DNA from 4 places in the Enterobacter sp. KBR-315C3_2022 genome. Region 2 is predicted to be linked to each of the others. Evidence: predicted binding sites of a transcription regulator. Region 2 holds the regulator's gene; each other region holds the start of a gene.
The links. The regulator CRP, encoded in region 2, controls carbon source genes, mostly activating them, when cyclic AMP is high. The targets are predictions, from matches to a motif close to ATGTGANNNNNNTCACAT.
Positions count from the first base shown of each region.

Region 1: a site for CRP is predicted at 2,638-2,655, ahead of AB8804_RS03655 (YfcZ/YiiS family protein). Genes of this name have one in related genera too.
Region 3: a site for CRP is predicted at 2,121-2,138, ahead of focA (formate transporter FocA). Genes of this name have one in related genera too.
Region 4: a site for CRP is predicted at 1,743-1,760, ahead of AB8804_RS14965 (PhzF family phenazine biosynthesis protein). Genes of this name have one in related genera too.

Region 1 is NZ_JBGKEB010000002.1:179,818-184,204, forward strand. Features, by position in the region: gene mlaA (phospholipid-binding lipoprotein MlaA) at 308-1,060, shown strand; gene fadL (long-chain fatty acid transporter FadL) at 1,105-2,388, opposite strand; gene AB8804_RS03655 (YfcZ/YiiS family protein) at 2,761-3,045, shown strand; gene fadI (acetyl-CoA C-acyltransferase FadI) at 3,269-4,387, shown strand, end outside.
Region 2 is NZ_JBGKEB010000020.1:45,941-50,327, reverse strand. Features, by position in the region: gene AB8804_RS18365 (phosphoribulokinase) at 1-741, shown strand, start outside; gene AB8804_RS18360 (OsmC family protein) at 825-1,229, opposite strand; gene crp (cAMP-activated global transcriptional regulator CRP) at 1,539-2,171, shown strand; gene AB8804_RS18350 (YccS/YhfK family putative transporter) at 2,229-4,316, shown strand; gene AB8804_RS18345 (aspartate aminotransferase family protein) at 4,332-4,387, opposite strand, start outside.
Region 3 is NZ_JBGKEB010000003.1:127,597-131,983, forward strand. Features, by position in the region: gene ycaO (30S ribosomal protein S12 methylthiotransferase accessory factor YcaO) at 30-1,790, shown strand; gene focA (formate transporter FocA) at 2,197-3,054, shown strand; gene pflB (formate C-acetyltransferase) at 3,106-4,387, shown strand, end outside.
Region 4 is NZ_JBGKEB010000013.1:76,558-80,944, reverse strand. Features, by position in the region: gene AB8804_RS14975 (lysozyme inhibitor LprI family protein) at 1-413, shown strand, start outside; gene AB8804_RS14970 (sugar transporter) at 470-1,666, opposite strand; gene AB8804_RS14965 (PhzF family phenazine biosynthesis protein) at 1,843-2,640, shown strand; gene AB8804_RS14960 (LysR substrate-binding domain-containing protein) at 2,637-3,506, opposite strand; gene sad (succinate-semialdehyde dehydrogenase) at 3,606-4,387, shown strand, end outside.

The DNA of each region.
Region 1 (4,387 bases), on a different contig from region 2:
CCAAACTAATGGGACCCTCATCTAAGCGTAGCGGCTTTCAGCGAAATTCCCGTGGGGTTGCTCTTAAATTGGCGGCAATGACAATAAAGGTGACACATCATGCGGTGAGCCATTGTAAAATTCGGGACGAAACGAATTTTAAAAGACAGGCTATGCTGAGATTAGGTGACGTTAATTGCTGAGCGTCACCGTGCTCATAGACATCCTGAAGCGTGCTGTTACAATCACTTGCATATTTCAGACGGGGTGGCAAACGCTCCGTTACGGATGGCAATCAACGATGGCCATACTCAACAGGGAGATTTTTATGAAATTTCGGCTGTCGGCGCTTGCGCTTGGCACAACGATGCTTGTGGGCTGTGCAAGCTCTGGTGAGCAAACCGGACGTTCCGATCCTCTGGAAGGGTTCAACCGCTCGATGTACAACTTCAACTACAACGTGCTGGATCCCTACGTGGTTCGCCCGGTTGCGGTTGCATGGCGTGATTACGTTCCGCAGCCCGCGCGCAACGGCTTAAGCAATTTCACCAGTAACCTGGAAGAGCCTGCGGTGATGGTGAACTATTTCCTTCAGGGGGATCCGTATCAGGGTATGGTGCATTTCACCCGCTTCTTCCTGAACTCCCTGCTGGGGATGGGCGGCTTTATTGACGTTGCCGGCATGGCGAACCCGAAACTGCAGCGCGAGCAGCCGCACCGCTTCGGCAGCACGCTCGGCCATTACGGCGTAGGCTACGGCCCATACGTTCAGCTTCCGTTCTACGGCAGCTTCACGGTGCGTGAAGACGGCGGTGATATGGTAGATACGCTCTATCCGGTGCTGTCCTGGCTGACCTGGCCGCTGTCGATTGGTAAATGGACCGTCGAAGGGATCGAAACCCGCGCGCAGCTGCTTGATTCTGACGGCCTGCTGCGTCAGTCGTCTGACCCGTATATCCTCGTGCGTGAAGCCTACTTCCAGAACCATGACTTCATTGCCAACGGCGGCAAGCTGAAGCCGGAAGAGAACCCGAACGCTAAAGCTATCGAGAACGAATTAAAAGATATCGACTCGGAATAAATGAAAAAGGTGAGCAATGCTCACCTTTTTTGATCCCGCCGCGATTAGAACGCGTAGTTGAAGTTGGTGCCGAACAGCCAGGCTTTCCCTTCAGAGGAGAACTCGTACGGACCTTCCTGGAAGTTAACCTTCTGGCCGTGCATGTAAGACACGCCTACGTCAACGGACGCGTCGTCATTAAAGGCGTAGGTCGTGCCCGCACTGATCCAGAAGCGATCCTGGTCAGGAATAGATATGGAGCGTTTGTCAGCCGGAACCGGGCTATCGTCAAACGCGATACCGGTACGGAACGTCCAGTTTTTATCCATATAGTAAGTGGTGCCCAGCGCGATGCGGTACGCATCGTGGAAGCTTTCGTCTTTATAGAACAGCGTCTGGCCGTTGCTGCCGGTGGCTTTCAGCTCCTGGAACTGGCTCCAGCTGGTGTACGCCAGGCTGTAGTGGATCGCCCACTGTGGCGCAACGCGGTTATAACCGGAGATTTCCCACATTTCTGGCAGATGCAGAGACAGGGAGCCAGGAACGGTTTGGTTAGACGTGCCCCAAGGAATAGTGGTGCCTGCGCCCGGAACCAGGCCGTTAACCGGGCTCAGGATGCCGCTTTTGTAATCGCCGTCGAAGTCGATTTTAACTTCTGAACGATAGGTCAGACCCCAGCGGTTATTTTTATCCAGCTCGTAAAGGATGCCGGCGTTCCAGCCGTAGCCCCACTCATCGCCCTTCAGGCTGGCTATCTTGTTACTGTTTTTCGGCAGGGCCGCAGTTTGCTCGCCGGAATAACGCTCGATTTTCGCATCGGCATAAACCGCATCGAAGCCCAGACCAAAGCTCCAGCTGTCGTTCAGACGGTAGGCGCCGCTCAGGTTCAGGTTCAGCGTGGTCAGGTCGGTTTTACCGCCGTATTCGCCAGCCGGGTAGCTGTCCGAGAACTCGGTTGCCAGACCATAGTTAGAGGTCACGGAGGCCCCCCAACCAAACTGTTCATTAATAGGCGCAACGAAGTGCAGGTTTGGCACCCACGCCGTTGGCGCAATGTTGTCTGCCTTCAGGCTCGCGCCCGTGAACGGCGATTTGCCTGAAATGTTGACATCAGGATCGATATAAACGGCACCCGCGGAGAAGGTTGGGCGATCGAACATCATGATCAGCGCAGGGTTACGACTGGCGTTACCTGCGTCATCAGCGATAGCCCCTTCCCCGGAATACGCGCGGCCAAGGCCAGAGGAAGAAAATTCGTTTAACTGGAAGCCCGCAGACCAGGCGGACGTTGAGACGATTGCCACTGCGACTGCCAGCGCAGTCTTTTTGAACAGGGTTTTCTGGCTCATGACCATAACCTCATTGAGTTATTTTTATTCAATAATTGTTACATACCGTAACAGGAGCGCGAAGTGTAGGGTCTGCGGTATTACATACAAATCAGACCAGTGGCGTGAGTATAGGTCCGACCAGCCGGAATGTTGCAAGTATGTTTATTAATATTTTCAAACATGTTTCTTGAAACGAGATCTGGCTGGCAAAATTGTGACCAGGCCACTTCACTCAAAAGGGTGAATTTTGTTTTAGATCATTTTTTAGTGTGATATTGGTCACTTATCCGATTTTGCGCCATTAACGGCTGGAGAGAGCATTCGCTGGGGCGTAAAATATCAGCATCGTGTTTATCTCGCGCAGGGCGCGAATACAGAGGAAATTGAGCTATGAGTAAATGCAGTGCTGATGAAACCCCGGTTTGCTGCTGTATGGATGTTGGTACCATCATGGACAACACCGATTGCACCGCGTCTTACAGCCGTGTATTCACCAATCGCGCAGAAGCAGACGAAACGCTGGCGGCGCTGACCCAGCGCGCGCGCGATGTTGAATCCGACCCGTGCGAAATCAAGTCCACCTTCACGGAAGTGGAAGGCGGCGTGAAGCTGGATATCGACTTCGTGTTTGCCTGCGAAGCCGAAACGCTGATTTTCCAGCTGGGCCTGCGTTAATTCCTGCGGGCTGGTGCCCTCACCCCAAGCCTCTCCCGTGGGAGAGGGCGCAAACACACCGCATCAATGCCTCTGCTCTGCAGGGGCATTTTCTTTTTCTTCTCTGTGTCTTAGCTCCCACTTTTTCGTCTCACCGATTGGCTCAATGTAAAAAAATGGTTAAGACTACTTATCAGGTCAGACCACTTTGGCGCTAGCGCAAAAATTTTTACAGGGGAGTGTTATGAGTCAGGCATTACCGCTTACCACCCGACAGGGTGACCGCATTGCCATTGTCAGCGGATTGCGCACGCCGTTCGCGCGTCAGGCGACGGCCTACCACGGCATACCTGCCGTCGATCTGGGCAAAATGGTCGTGGGGGAGATGCTGGCTCGCAGCGAAATACCGCCGGAGGTAATTGAACAGCTGGTTTTCGGCCAGGTGGTTCAGATGCCCGAAGCGCCAAACATCGCGCGTGAAATCGTGCTGGGCACCGGAATGAACGTTCACACCGACGCCTACAGCGTCAGCCGCGCCTGCGCGACCAGCTTTCAGGCGGTGGCCAACGTGGCGGAAAGCCTGATGGCGGGCACGATTCGCGCCGGGATCGCGGGCGGGGCGGACTCCTCTTCGGTACTGCCGATTGGCGTTAGCAAAAAGCTGGCGCGGATTCTGGTGGACGCCAACAAAGCGCGCACCGCCGGACAAAAGCTAAAGCTCTTCTCCCGTTTGCGCCTGCGCGACCTGATGCCCGTTCCGCCCGCCGTGGCCGAGTATTCGACCGGCCTGCGCATGGGTGACACCGCCGAGCAGATGGCAAAAACCTACGGCATCACCCGCGAGCAGCAGGACGCGCTGGCGCACCGCTCGCACCAGCTTGCCGCGAAGGCCTGGTCGGAAGGCCGGCTCGCCGACGAGGTGATGACCGCCTATATCCCTCCCTATCGCGAGCCGCTTGTTGAAGACAACAATATTCGCGGCGCGTCGACGCTGGCGGATTACGCAAAGCTGCGCCCGGCATTTGACCGCAGGCACGGCACGGTCACGGCGGCCAACAGCACGCCGCTGACGGACGGCGCGGCGGCGGTCATTCTGATGACGGAATCGCGCGCAAAAGAGCTGGGCATTACGCCGCTGGGCTATCTGCGCAGCTATGCCTTTACGGCGATCGACGTCTGGCAGGACATGCTGCTCGGTCCCGCCTGGTCCACGCCGCTGGCGCTGGAGCGCGCGGGGCTAACGCTCGCCGATCTGACCCTGATCGATATGCACGAAGCGTTCGCCGCGCAAACGCTGGCAAACATTCAGCTGCTGGCGAGCGAGCGTTTTGCCAGGGACGTGCTGGGGCGCGCCCATGCCACG
Region 2 (4,387 bases):
TTTCACCGCTACACGCGCCCCGAAATGGACATGGCGATCCGCAAGGCGCGCGACATGGGCAAGCACATCAGCTATTTCGGCCCGGACGCGAACGACTTCGGCCTGCTGGAGCAGACCTTTATCGAATACGGCCAGACCGGCAGAGGGCAGTCGCGCAAGTACCTGCACACCTATGACGAAGCCGTGCCCTGGAACCAGGTTCCGGGCACCTTCACCCCCTGGCAGCCGCTGCCGGAGCCAACCGACGTGCTGTTTTACGAAGGGCTGCACGGCGGCGTGGTCACCCCGCAGCACGACGTGGCGCGCCACGTTGACCTGCTGGTCGGCGTGGTGCCTATCGTCAACCTGGAGTGGATCCAGAAGCTCACCCGCGACATCAGCGAGCGCGGGCATTCGCGCGAGGCGGTGATGGACTCCGTGGTGCGCTCCATGGAAGATTACATTAACTACCTGACGCCGCAGTTCTCGCGCACCCACATCAACTTCCAGCGCGTGCCGACGGTGGACACCTCCAACCCGTTCGCGGCGAAAAGCATCCCCTCGCTGGACGAAAGCTTTGTGGTGATTCATTTCCGCAATCTGGAAGGGATTGATTATCCGTGGCTGCTGGCGATGCTGCAGGGCTCTTTCATTTCCCACATGAATACGTTGGTGGTGCCGGGCGGGAAAATGGGGCTGGCGATGGAGTTAATCATGACGCCGCTGGTACAGCGGCTGATGGAAGGGAAGCAGATCGCGTAGTTGTTGCCCGGTGGCGCTGCGCTTACCGAGCCTACGGTCGTGCTTTTGTAGGGCGGGTCAGCGAAGCGCCACCCGCCAAAAAATCACGCCGCGATCACTTCATACGAATGGGTAATATTCACCGCTTTCTCCAGCATGAGCGCCACTGAACAGTATTTCTCCGCAGAAAGGTCTACTGCCCGCGATACCGCCGCATCTTTTAGCTCTTTACCGGTGACGATAAAGTGCAGGTTGATGTGCGTGAACAGCCGCGGCGCCTCTTCACGACGCTCCGACGTCAGCTTAACCTCGCAGTTGGTCACGTCCTGACGGCCTTTCTGCAGGATAGACACCACGTCAATCGCGCTGCATCCGCCTGCCGCCATCAGCACCATCTCCATCGGGCTTGGCGCTTTATCGCCGGAGTTGCCGTCCATCAAAATCTGGTGGCCGGAAGCGGACTCGCCCAGGAAGGTTAACCCTTCAACCCATTTCACACGCGCTTGCATAATGATTAACTCCAACGTTGCATTTTTGGTGACAGATTACGCGTGCGTTACATTTCTCGCAACGGAAGGCGACCTGCATCATGCTGAAGCGAGACACCAGGAGACACGCGGCAAAAGCTATGCTAAAACACTCGGGATGCTACAGTAATACATTGACGTTACACATGTATGCAGAGGACATCAAACTTTACTGGCTGCGACACATTAGACGGCCGACTTCCCAGGTATGGGTAAGAATTCGATTGCAAACCCAGAGTCAGGATGCAACGTATGGCTCTGGAGACAGCTTATAACAGAGGATAACAGCGCATGGTGCTTGGCAAACCGCAAACAGACCCAACTCTCGAATGGTTCTTGTCTCATTGCCACATTCATAAGTACCCATCGAAGAGCACGCTGATTCACCAGGGTGAAAAAGCGGAAACGTTGTATTACATCGTTAAAGGCTCGGTGGCAGTGCTGATCAAAGATGAAGAAGGGAAAGAGATGATCCTTTCTTATCTGAACCAGGGCGATTTCATCGGTGAACTGGGCCTGTTTGAAGAAGGCCAGGAACGTAGCGCCTGGGTTCGTGCAAAGACAGCATGTGAAGTGGCTGAAATTTCTTACAAGAAGTTCCGTCAGCTGATCCAGGTTAACCCGGACATCCTGATGCGTCTTTCTTCCCAGATGGCGCGCCGTCTGCAGGTTACGTCGGAGAAAGTGGGTAACCTCGCCTTCCTGGACGTTACCGGCCGTATCGCGCAGACCCTGCTGAACCTGGCGAAACAGCCGGACGCGATGACCCACCCTGACGGCATGCAAATTAAAATTACCCGTCAGGAGATTGGTCAGATCGTCGGTTGCTCCCGCGAAACGGTGGGCCGCATCCTGAAAATGCTGGAAGATCAGAACCTGATCTCTGCGCACGGTAAAACCATTGTGGTTTACGGAACCCGTTAATTCCGGTCAAACGGCGTGCCACCGCAGGGTGTCACGCCGTTTTTGTCTCTATTCCCCATGTGGCGCAGGCTGATCTATCACCCGGAAGTTAACTACGCACTGCGACAAACGCTGGTGTTGTGCCTGCCCGTGGCCGTTGGCCTCATTCTTGGACATCTCCAGCAGGGGCTGCTGTTTTCCCTGGTGCCCGCCTGCTGCAACATTGCCGGGCTGGACACGCCGCACAAGCGCTTTTTCAAACGACTTATAATTGGCGGCTGCCTGTTTGCTGGCTGTAGCCTCGCCGTTCAGCTGCTGCTGGCGCGCGATATTCCGCTGCCGCTGATTTTAACCGTGCTGGCGATGACGCTCGGCGTCACCGCGGAAATCAGTTCCCTGCACGCGCGCCTGCTGCCCGCCTCGCTGATCGCCGCCATCTTCACCCTGAGCCTTGCGGGCAATATGCCGGTGTGGGAGCCGCTGCTGATCTACGCCCTCGGCACGCTGTGGTACGGCGTGTTCAACTGGTTTTGGTTCTGGCTGTGGCGGGAACAGCCGCTGCGCGAATCCCTGAGCCTGCTCTACGTGCAGCTGGCCGACTACTGCGAAGCCAAATACACCCTGCTCACGCAGCATACCGACCCGGAAAAATCCCTGCCGCCGCTGCTGACCCGCCAGCAGAAGGTGGTGGATCTCATCAGCCAGTGCTACCAGCAGCTGCACATGCTCGCCGCCAATAAAAACCACGAGTACAAGCGGCTGCTGCGCATCTTCCAGGTGGGGCTGGACCTGCAGGAGCACATCTCCGTCAGCCTGCACCATCCGCAGGAGGTGCAGAAGCTGGTCGAGCGCAGCCACGCGGAAGCGGTGATCCGCTGGAACGCGCAGACGGTTTCGGCGCGCCTGCGCGTGCTGGCCGACGACATTTTGTATCACCGCTTTCCCACGCGCTTCAGCATGGAAAAACAGCTCGGCGCGCTGGAGAAAATTGCCCGCCAGCACCCCGATAACCCGGTTGGCCAGTTCGCGGCATGGCACTTCAGCCGCATCGCCCGCGTTCTGCGCACGCATCGCCCGCTCTATCCGCGCGACCTGATGGCCGACAAGCAGAAGCGCCTGCCGCTGCTGCCTGCCCTGAAAAGCTATCTGTCGCTCAAGTCCGCCGCCCTGCGCAACGCCGCGCGCATCAGCGTGATGCTGAGCATCGCCAGCCTGATGGGCATGGCGCTGCACCTGCCGAAGCCGTACTGGATCCTCATGACCGTGCTGTTTGTTACCCAAAACGGCTACGGAGCGACGCGCGTGCGCATTCTGCACCGGGCGGGCGGCACGATGGCGGGGCTAATTATTGCGGGCGTGACGCTGCACTTCCACGTGCCGGAAGGGTATACGCTGGCGGGAATGCTGGTGGTGACGCTGGTGAGCTACCTGATTATCCGTAAAAACTACGGCTGGGCGATGGTCGGCTTTACGGTGACCGCGGTATATACCCTGCAATTGCTCACGCTCAACGGCGAACAGTTTATCGTCGCCAGGCTGGTTGATACGCTGATTGGCTGCCTGATCGCCTTCGGCGGCATGGTCTGGCTGTGGCCGCAGTGGCAGAGCGGGCTGCTGCGCCAGAACGCCCACGACGCGCTCGAAGCCGACCAGGAGGCCATCCGCTTAATCCTGAGCAACGATCCGCAGCCTTCGCCGCTGGCGTATCAGCGCATGCGGGTCAACCAGGCGCACAACGCCCTGTTTAACTCCCTTAACCAGGCGATGCTGGAGCCGGGCTTTAATTCGCATTATCTGGCGGATATGAAGCTGTGGGTGACGCACAGCCAGTTTATCGTTGAGCATATCAACGCCATGACCACGCTGGCGCGCGAGCACACGATGCTGACGCCGGATCTGGCGCAGCGCTATTTGCAGTCGTGTGAAATCGCCCTGCAGCGCTGTCAGCAGCGGCTGGAGTATGACGCGCCGGGCGAGTCGGGGGATTCGAACATTCTGGAAGCGCCGGAGACGCTCACCCACGGGCCGATGAGCACCCTCGAGCAGCATTTACAGCGCGTGCTCGGGCATTTAAACACCATGCACACCATTTCGTCGGTGGCATGGCGCCAGCGCCCGCATCACGGGATTTGGTTAACGCGCATTCTGAAACGCACGCCGTATTGAGCGTGTCGCGTGAGATTATCCCCGAACGATTTTCCCGACCGCTGCGGCAAACCGAACTAACCCGTCTTCAA
Region 3 (4,387 bases), on a different contig from region 2:
GCGCTTTACGTACGATAAAAGTGAACGCCATGACTCAAACGTTTATCCCCGGCAAAGACGCCGCTCTGGAAGATTCCATCGCTCGCTTCCAGCAAAAACTGACCGACCTGGGCTTTAATATCGAAGAAGCCTCCTGGCTGAACCCGGTGCCTCACGTCTGGTCCGTGCATATTCGCGACAAAGAGTGCGCGCTGTGCTTTACCAACGGCAAAGGTGCAACCAAAAAAGCCGCGCTGGCCTCCGCGCTGGGTGAGTATTTTGAGCGTCTCTCCACCAACTATTTCTTCGCCGATTTCTGGCTGGGCGAAACTATCGCCAACGGCCCGTTCGTCCACTATCCCAATGAAAAATGGTTCCCGCTGAGCGAAGACGACGCGCTGCCAGAGGGCATTCTGGACGCTCGCCTGCGCGCGTTTTACGATCCGGAAAACGAGCTCACCGCCAGCATGCTGATCGACCTGCAGTCCGGTAATGAGGATCGCGGCATCTGCGCCCTGCCGTTCACCCGCCAGTCCGACGAACAGACGGTTTACATTCCGATGAACATCGTCGGTAACCTTTATGTGTCTAACGGCATGTCTGCCGGTAACACCCGCAACGAAGCGCGCGTTCAGGGGTTGTCTGAAGTTTTCGAACGTCATATCAAAAACCGCATTATTGCCGAGTCCATCAGCCTGCCTGAAATTCCAGCTGACGTGCTGGCGCGCTATCCGGGCGTGGTGGAATCCATCGCTAAGCTGGAAGCAGAAGGTTTCCCAATCTTCGCGTACGACGGTTCTCTGGGCGGCAAATATCCGGTTATCTGCGTGGTACTGTTTAACCCGGCTAACGGAACCTGCTTCGCCTCCTTCGGCGCTCACCCGGACTTTGGCGTAGCACTCGAGCGTACCGTCACCGAACTGCTTCAGGGCCGCAGCCTGAAGGATCTCGACGTGTTTACCCCGCCGACCTTTGACGATGAAGAAGTGGCCGAGCATACCAACCTCGAGACCCACTTCATTGATTCCAGCGGTTTGATCTCCTGGGATATGTTCAAGCAGGATGCGGACTACCCGTTTGTGGACTGGAGCTTTGCGGGCACCACGGAAGAAGAGTTCGCCACGCTGATGGCAATCTTCGACGCGGAAGATCAGGAAGTCTACATCGCAGACTATGAGCATCTGGGCGTTTACGCCTGCCGTATTATCGTGCCGGGCATGTCCGACATCTATCCAGCGGAAGATCTGTGGCTGGCGAACAACAGCATGGGCGCGCACCTGCGCGAAACGCTGCTGGCCCTGCCGGGCAGCGAATGGGAAAAAGAAGATTACCTGAACCTGATCGCCCAGCTGGATGAAGAAGGCCACGATGACTTTACCCGCGTGCGCGAGCTGCTGGGCCTGGCCACCGGGAAAGACAACGGCTGGTGCACCCTGCGCATCGGTGAACTTAAAGCGATGCTGGCGCTGGCGGGCGGCGATCTGGATCAGGCTCTGGCCTGGACGGAGTGGACGATGGAATTTAACCAGTCGGTCTTCTCGGCGGAACGCACCAATTACTATCGCTGCCTGCAGACTCTGCTGCTGCTCTCGCAGGAAGAAGATCGTCAGCCGCTGCAATACCTCAACGCCTTTGTGCGGATGTACGGTGCAGAGGCGGTTGAAGCGGCCAGCGCGGCGCTGAGCGGTGAAGAACCGTTCTACGGCCTGCAGGCGGTTGATAGCGATCTGACGGCGTTCCCTGCGCACCAGTCGCTGCTGAAAGCCTATGAGAAGCTGCAGAAAGCAAAAGCCGCTTACTGGTCAAAATAAGCGCACATAACATTACCAACAGTAGGCGAATTCTCTCGCCTGGGCTATATTACGGGGCAATTTCATTGCCCCTTTTTTATATTTTTTCAGCAATGACAATTGAATGTAATATTGAAGTTAAATTAAGGTAAATATAAACATACTTGCCTGTGCTTTACTGTTACTTTTTATGGTAAATACTCCATTTTAATTAACTGTTTTAAGGGAGGCTGAACGAAATAATTCAACTCTTTTCATAACTTTTAAAATTTATTTTTATTCGGATAATCAAAAACTTACTCCGCTTTTGCTGTAAAACCATACACATAGCGGGCCTATAAGCCAGGCGAGATATGATCTATATCAATTTCTCTTCTATAATGCTTTGTTAGTATCTCGTCGCCGACTTAATAAAGAGAGAGTTAGTGTGAAAGCTGACAACCCTTTTGATCTTTTACTCCCAGCTGCAATGGCCAAAGTGGCCGAAGAAGCGGGTGTCTATAAAGCAACGAAACATCCGATGACCACGTTCTTCCTGGCGATTACCGCTGGTGTGTTCATCTCCATTGCTTTTGTCTTCTACATCACCGCCACCACTGGCACAGCCGACATGCCTTTCGGCATCGCTAAGCTGATTGGTGGTATCTGCTTCTCACTGGGTTTGATTCTTTGCGTCATCTGCGGTGCTGACCTCTTTACCTCAACGGTATTGATTGTGGTCGCAAAAGCCAGCGGAAGAATCACCTGGGGCCAGCTGGCACGCAACTGGTTCAACGTCTACGTGGGTAACCTCGTTGGCTGTCTGCTCTTTGTTCTGTTGATGTGGCTCTCTGGCGAGTATATGACCGCCAACGGCGGCTGGGGGCTTAACGTCCTGCAAACCGCTGACCACAAAATGCACCATACGTTTATCGAAGCCGTTGCTCTCGGCATCCTCGCAAACCTGATGGTCTGCCTGGCGGTCTGGATGAGCTACTCGGGTCGTAGCCTGATGGACAAAGCCATGATTATGGTTCTGCCGGTTGCGATGTTTGTTGCCAGCGGCTTCGAGCACAGTATCGCGAATATGTTTATGATCCCAATGGGGATTGTTATCCGCAACTTTGCGAGCCCGGAGTTCTGGACTGCAGTTGGTTCAACCCCGGAAAGTTTCTCTCACCTGACTATCATGAATTTCATTACTGATAACCTGATCCCCGTCACTATCGGGAACATTATCGGTGGGGGTCTGTTAGTTGGGTTGACATACTGGGTCATTTACCTGCGTGGCGACAATCATCATTAATGGTTGTCTCAGGCAGTAAATAAAAAATCCACTTAAGAAGGTAGGTGTTACATGTCCGAGCTTAATGAAAAGTTAGCCACAGCCTGGGAAGGTTTTACTAAAGGTGACTGGCAGAATGAAGTCAACGTCCGTGACTTTATTCAGAAAAACTATACCCCGTATGAAGGTGACGAGTCCTTCCTGGCTGGCGCAACTGACGCAACCACCAAGCTGTGGGACAGCGTAATGGAAGGCGTTAAACTGGAAAACCGCACTCACGCGCCAGTTGATTTCGATACTTCCGTTGCTTCCACCATCACTTCTCACGATGCTGGCTACATCAACAAAGCCCTCGAGAAAATCGTTGGTCTGCAGACTGAAGCTCCACTGAAACGCGCAATCATTCCGTTCGGTGGCATCAAAATGGTTGAAGGTTCATGCAAAGCGTACAATCGCGAGCTGGACCCAATGCTGAAAAAAATCTTCACCGAATACCGCAAAACCCACAACCAGGGCGTATTCGATGTTTACACCAAAGACATTCTGAACTGCCGTAAATCTGGCGTTCTGACCGGTCTGCCAGATGCGTATGGCCGTGGCCGTATCATCGGTGACTACCGTCGCGTTGCGCTGTACGGTATCGACTTCCTGATGAAAGACAAGTACGCGCAGTTTGTTTCCCTGCAGTCCGATCTGGAAAACGGCGTAAACCTGGAAGCGACTATCCGTCTGCGTGAAGAGATTGCTGAACAGCACCGTGCGCTGGGTCAGATCAAAGAGATGGCGGCGAAATATGGCTGCGATATCTCTGGTCCGGCTACCAACGCTCAGGAAGCTATCCAGTGGACCTACTTCGGCTACCTGGCCGCTGTTAAGTCTCAGAACGGTGCAGCAATGTCCTTCGGTCGCGTATCCACCTTCCTGGATGCTTACATCGAACGTGATATCAAAGCAGGCAAAATCACCGAGCAAGACGCACAGGAAATGATTGACCACCTGGTCATGAAACTGCGTATGGTTCGCTTCCTGCGTACCCCAGAATACGATGAGCTGTTCTCCGGTGACCCAATCTGGGCAACTGAATCTATCGGCGGTATGGGCGTTGACGGCCGTACTCTGGTAACCAAAAACAGCTTCCGCTTCCTGAATACCCTGTACACCATGGGTCCTTCTCCGGAGCCGAACATCACCGTTCTGTGGTCTGAAAAACTGCCTCTGAACTTCAAGAAATTCGCCGCTAAAGTGTCCATCGACACCTCTTCTCTGCAGTACGAGAACGATGACCTGATGCGTCCGGACTTCAACAACGACGATTACGCTATCGCTTGCTGCGTAAGCCCAATGGTTGTTGGTA
Region 4 (4,387 bases), on a different contig from region 2:
CCTATTCGCTATCCTTAGCGGATAACAAAAAAGACATCGCTGTAACTTATGATTACCCAGGCGATAATTTCGTTTCCGAATCATTATTTAATATATCCCGCTTTGCCTTGAACAAAGATGAGATGCAAAAGACGGATCTGCAGAAAAAATTGATCAGGGAAGCGAACATCTACAGTGATATTGATAGCAATTTAAATATGCTGTGGAAGTCTCTGCCTGATTCAGTTCGTGCATCGATGAAAAAAGAACAGAGCGCGTGGATTGGCGAAAAAACGCGGAAGTGCGGAAAAATTAACGATGCCGCGTCCGAAACAGTTCCGCTTCAAACGCGAATTGATATTTACCATTGTCAGACAAAAATGACGGAAGATAGGGTGACCTATCTCGGTGGCGATACCGAAAGGGATTATTAATCGCGTCGGTGGTTTGTAGGCCGGGTAAGGCGAAGCCGCCACCCGGCACAATAGCGTCACCCCTGCTGACGCTGCTCCTCAAGCGCCACCGGCCATTTCCGGAAGATAAGCACCGACCAGACAAGCGCCACCGCCGCTGGAATCGCCCCCAGATAGCCAATCGCCGACATCGACAGGTGCAGGCTGATCTGATTTCCCAGCAGCGCGCCCGCGCCAATCCCGAGATTGAATATCCCCGAGAAGAGCGCCATCGCCACGTCCGTTGCGTCCGGCGCCAGCGCCAGCACCTTAACCTGCATGCCGAGACCAATGATCATGATCGCGATGCCCCAGAAGACGCTGAGGATAGCCAGGGTATTCTCGCCGCCGGAGGCGGGCATCAGCAGCACAAGGCAGGCCAGCAGCAGGCCGATTGCTCCGCTGACGAGCGCGGAGGCGTGCTGGTTGCCGAGCTTGCCGAAAACAACGCTGCCGATAATCCCCGCACCGCCCAGAATGAGCAGCAGCACGGTGGCAAAGTTCGCGCTAAATCCGGCAACCGTCTGCACGAACGGTTCGATATAGCTGTACGCCGTGTAGTGCGCCGTTACCACGATAACCGTGAGCAGATAGAGGCTCATCAGCGCAGGGCGACGAACCAGCAGCGGCAGGCTTTTTAGCGAGCCGGAATGCTCGCTCGGCAGCTTAGGCAGCAGCTTGACGAGGCAAACGAGGGTGATCAGCGCCCCCATCCCGATGGCGAAAAACGTGGTGCGCCAGCCAAAATACTGCCCGACGATACGGCCAATCGGCAGCCCCAGCACCATCGCCAGCGCCGTGCCGGTGGCAATCAGGCTCAGCGCCTGGGCGCGCTTCCCGGCGGGCGCAAGGCGAATGGCCAGCGACGCCGTAATCGACCAGAACACCGCGTGCGCAAAGGCAATGCCCACGCGGCTTATCACCAGCACCGTGAAATTCCACGCCATAAACGACAGCACGTGGCTGGCGATAAACAGCACAAACAGCCCGATCAGCAGCCTGCGGCGCTCCATCTGGCTGGTCAGGAGCATAAACGGCAGCGACATCAGCGCCACCACCCAGGCGTAGATGGTCAGCATAATGCCGACCTCCGCCGTCTCCATCTGGAAGCTTTGCGCAATATCCGACAGCAGCCCGACCGGGACAAACTCGGTGGTGTTGAAGATAAAGGCGGCGATGGCGAGCGTGACCACGCGTAGCCACGCGACCCTGCGGGAAACCGTGTTCATTGTCATAGGGAGTATTTAGGCCTGGTTGATGAAAGGACGAGGAGACGATCTTAAAGCCTTAAACGGCTAAAACTCAATCATTATGTGACGAAGATCTCAATATTTGCCCGTTCCCGGCGCTGGCGGCGCGCGGTGTTTTCCGTGAAGATAAAGAACGACACAATAAAAAAGGCGATATAAGCATGCAGGAAATTGATTTCTATCTGGTTGATGCCTTTAGCGACAGGGCCTTTAGCGGCAACGCGGCGGCGGTGTGTCCGCTGGAGGAGTGGCTCCCGGACGAGACGCTTCTGAAAATGGCGCAGCAGCATAACCAGTCTGAGACGGCCTTTTTCGTGCGCACGGACGGCGGGTTTGAGCTGCGCTGGTTCACCACGCTGTATGAGATTAATCTCTGCGGCCACGCTACCCTTGCGGCGTCGCACGTTATCTTTGAATACCTTGACTACCCGCATACTGAAATCGTCTTCTCGACGCGCTTCGTCGGTGAGCTAACCGTTAAGCGCAGCGGCGACTGGCTGACACTGAACTTCCCGGCGTGGGAGACGCAGGCTGTGGACAATCCGCCCGCGCTGCTGTTCAGCGCGCTGGGTATTGATAGCGCCAAAGAGGTGCGCGTCGGTCGTGACTACATGGTGGTGCTGGAAAGCCAGCGGCAGGTAGAGGCCCTGACGCCGGATATTTCTGCCATGGTTCCGCTGGATAAAATGGTCTGCGTGACCGCGCCCGGCGAGGATGATGATTTCGTCAGCCGCTTCTTCTGCCCGGGCGAGGGCGTGCCGGAAGATCCGGTGACGGGATCCACGCACAGCATGCTGATCCCGTACTGGAGCGCCAGGCTCGGCAAAACGCTGCTGAATGCCCGCCAGGTTTCAGCCCGCGGCGGGGAGTTGCGCTGCGAGTTGAAGGGCGACCGCGTGCTGATTGGCGGGCAGGCCACGCTGTACCTGAAGGGCAAAATCTTTCTTCGCAACGTTTAAGGTGAGGGCTGCCGCTCGTTCAGCAGGGCGATAAACGCTTCCAACTGGCGGGTCATGGCGCCGCGCCGCCACACCAGCCAGGTCGTGAGCCAGCGCCAGTTTTCCGCCAGCGGCCACGCCTCCACCTGATGATGCCCCGGCATGCTCTCCAGCATGGAGCGGGGCATCAGCGCAATCCCCGCGCCCGCAATCACGCAGGCCAGCATTCCGTGGTAAGACTCCATCTCATGTATGCGCCCCGGCGTGGCGCGATCGGCGTGAAACCAGCTTTCCAGATGGCGTCGATAGGAGCAGTTGGCGCGAAACGCGTAGACGTCGCTGCCGCTCACCTCCGTCGCGCGGGAAACCGCCGCGTGCCCCGCGGGCGCGACCAGCATCATCTCTTCCCGATAGACCGGCATCCCGTCTAGCTCAGGGTGCGACAGCGGCCCGTCAACAAAGGCCGCGCTCAGCGTCCCCTCCAGCACGCCGTCGATCATCGTGCCCGACGGCCCGGTGGAGAGGGCAAACTGAATGCGGGGATAGCGCTGGTTAAACTGCGCCAGGCTTTCCGGAATACGCACGGCGGCGGTGCTTTCCAGCGCGCCCAGCGAAAACAGCCCCTGCGGCTCGTCCCCGGCCACGACCATGCGCGCTTCGTCGACCAGCGCCAGGATCTGCTTGCTGTAGCGCAGGAAGTTATGCCCGGCGGGAGAAAGCCGCAGGCGCTGGTTCTCGCGAATAAACAGCTCTACGCCGAGATCGGCCTCAAGCTGGCGGATGCGGGTCGTCAGGTTGGACGGCACGCGATGCACCTTCTGCGCCGCCTGGGTGATGCTTCCGGTCTGCGCCACCGCGTTAAACATTTCAAGCTGGGTTAAGTCCATAGCATTCTCGATTCGTGAATAAGGTGGTTAGTATTATTCATTTTTAAGAAATAGCAGAGTAGGCCACACTTAATCAACTCTTACTGCGTGGAGACAATAATGACCTATTCATCTGCAACACATGCACTCTCTGTTAACCCGGCAACGGGGGAAACCCTGGCCGCTTACCCGTGGGCCACTTCTGATGACGTCGAGCGCGCGATTGCGCGGGCCGACAGCGGCTATCGCCAGTGGCGTACCGAGAGCGTCCTGCGCCGCGCGCATAAGCTGCGCGACGTCGGCGCGGCGCTGCGCCATCGCGCCGAAGAGATGGCGCAGATGATGTCGCGCGAAATGGGCAAGCCGATTTCGCAGGCGCGCGCCGAGGTCACGAAATCCGCCAACCTGTGCGACTGGTACGCCGAGCATGGCCCGGCGATGCTGCAGGCCGAGCCGACCTTGGTCGAAAACCAGAACGCGGTGATAGAGTACCGCCCGCTTGGGCCAATTCTCGCCGTTATGCCGTGGAACTTCCCGCTGTGGCAGGTGCTGCGCGGCGCGGTGCCGATTCTGCTGGCCGGTAACAGCTACCTGCTGAAACACGCCCCGAACGTACTCGGCTCCGCCGAACTTATTGCGCAAATCTTCGCGGACGCGGGCGTCACAGAGGGCGTGTTCGGCTGGGTGAACGCAACCAACGAGGGCGTGAGCCAGGCGATTAACGATCGCCGCATCGCGGCCATTACCGTTACCGGCAGCGTGCGCGCGGGGGCGGCGATTGGCGCGCAGGCGGGGGCCGCGCTGAAAAAATGCGTGCTGGAGCTGGGCGGGTCCGATCCGTTTATCGTCCTCAACGATGCCGATCTCGAACTGGCGGTGAAGGCGGCGGTGGCCGGTCGCTA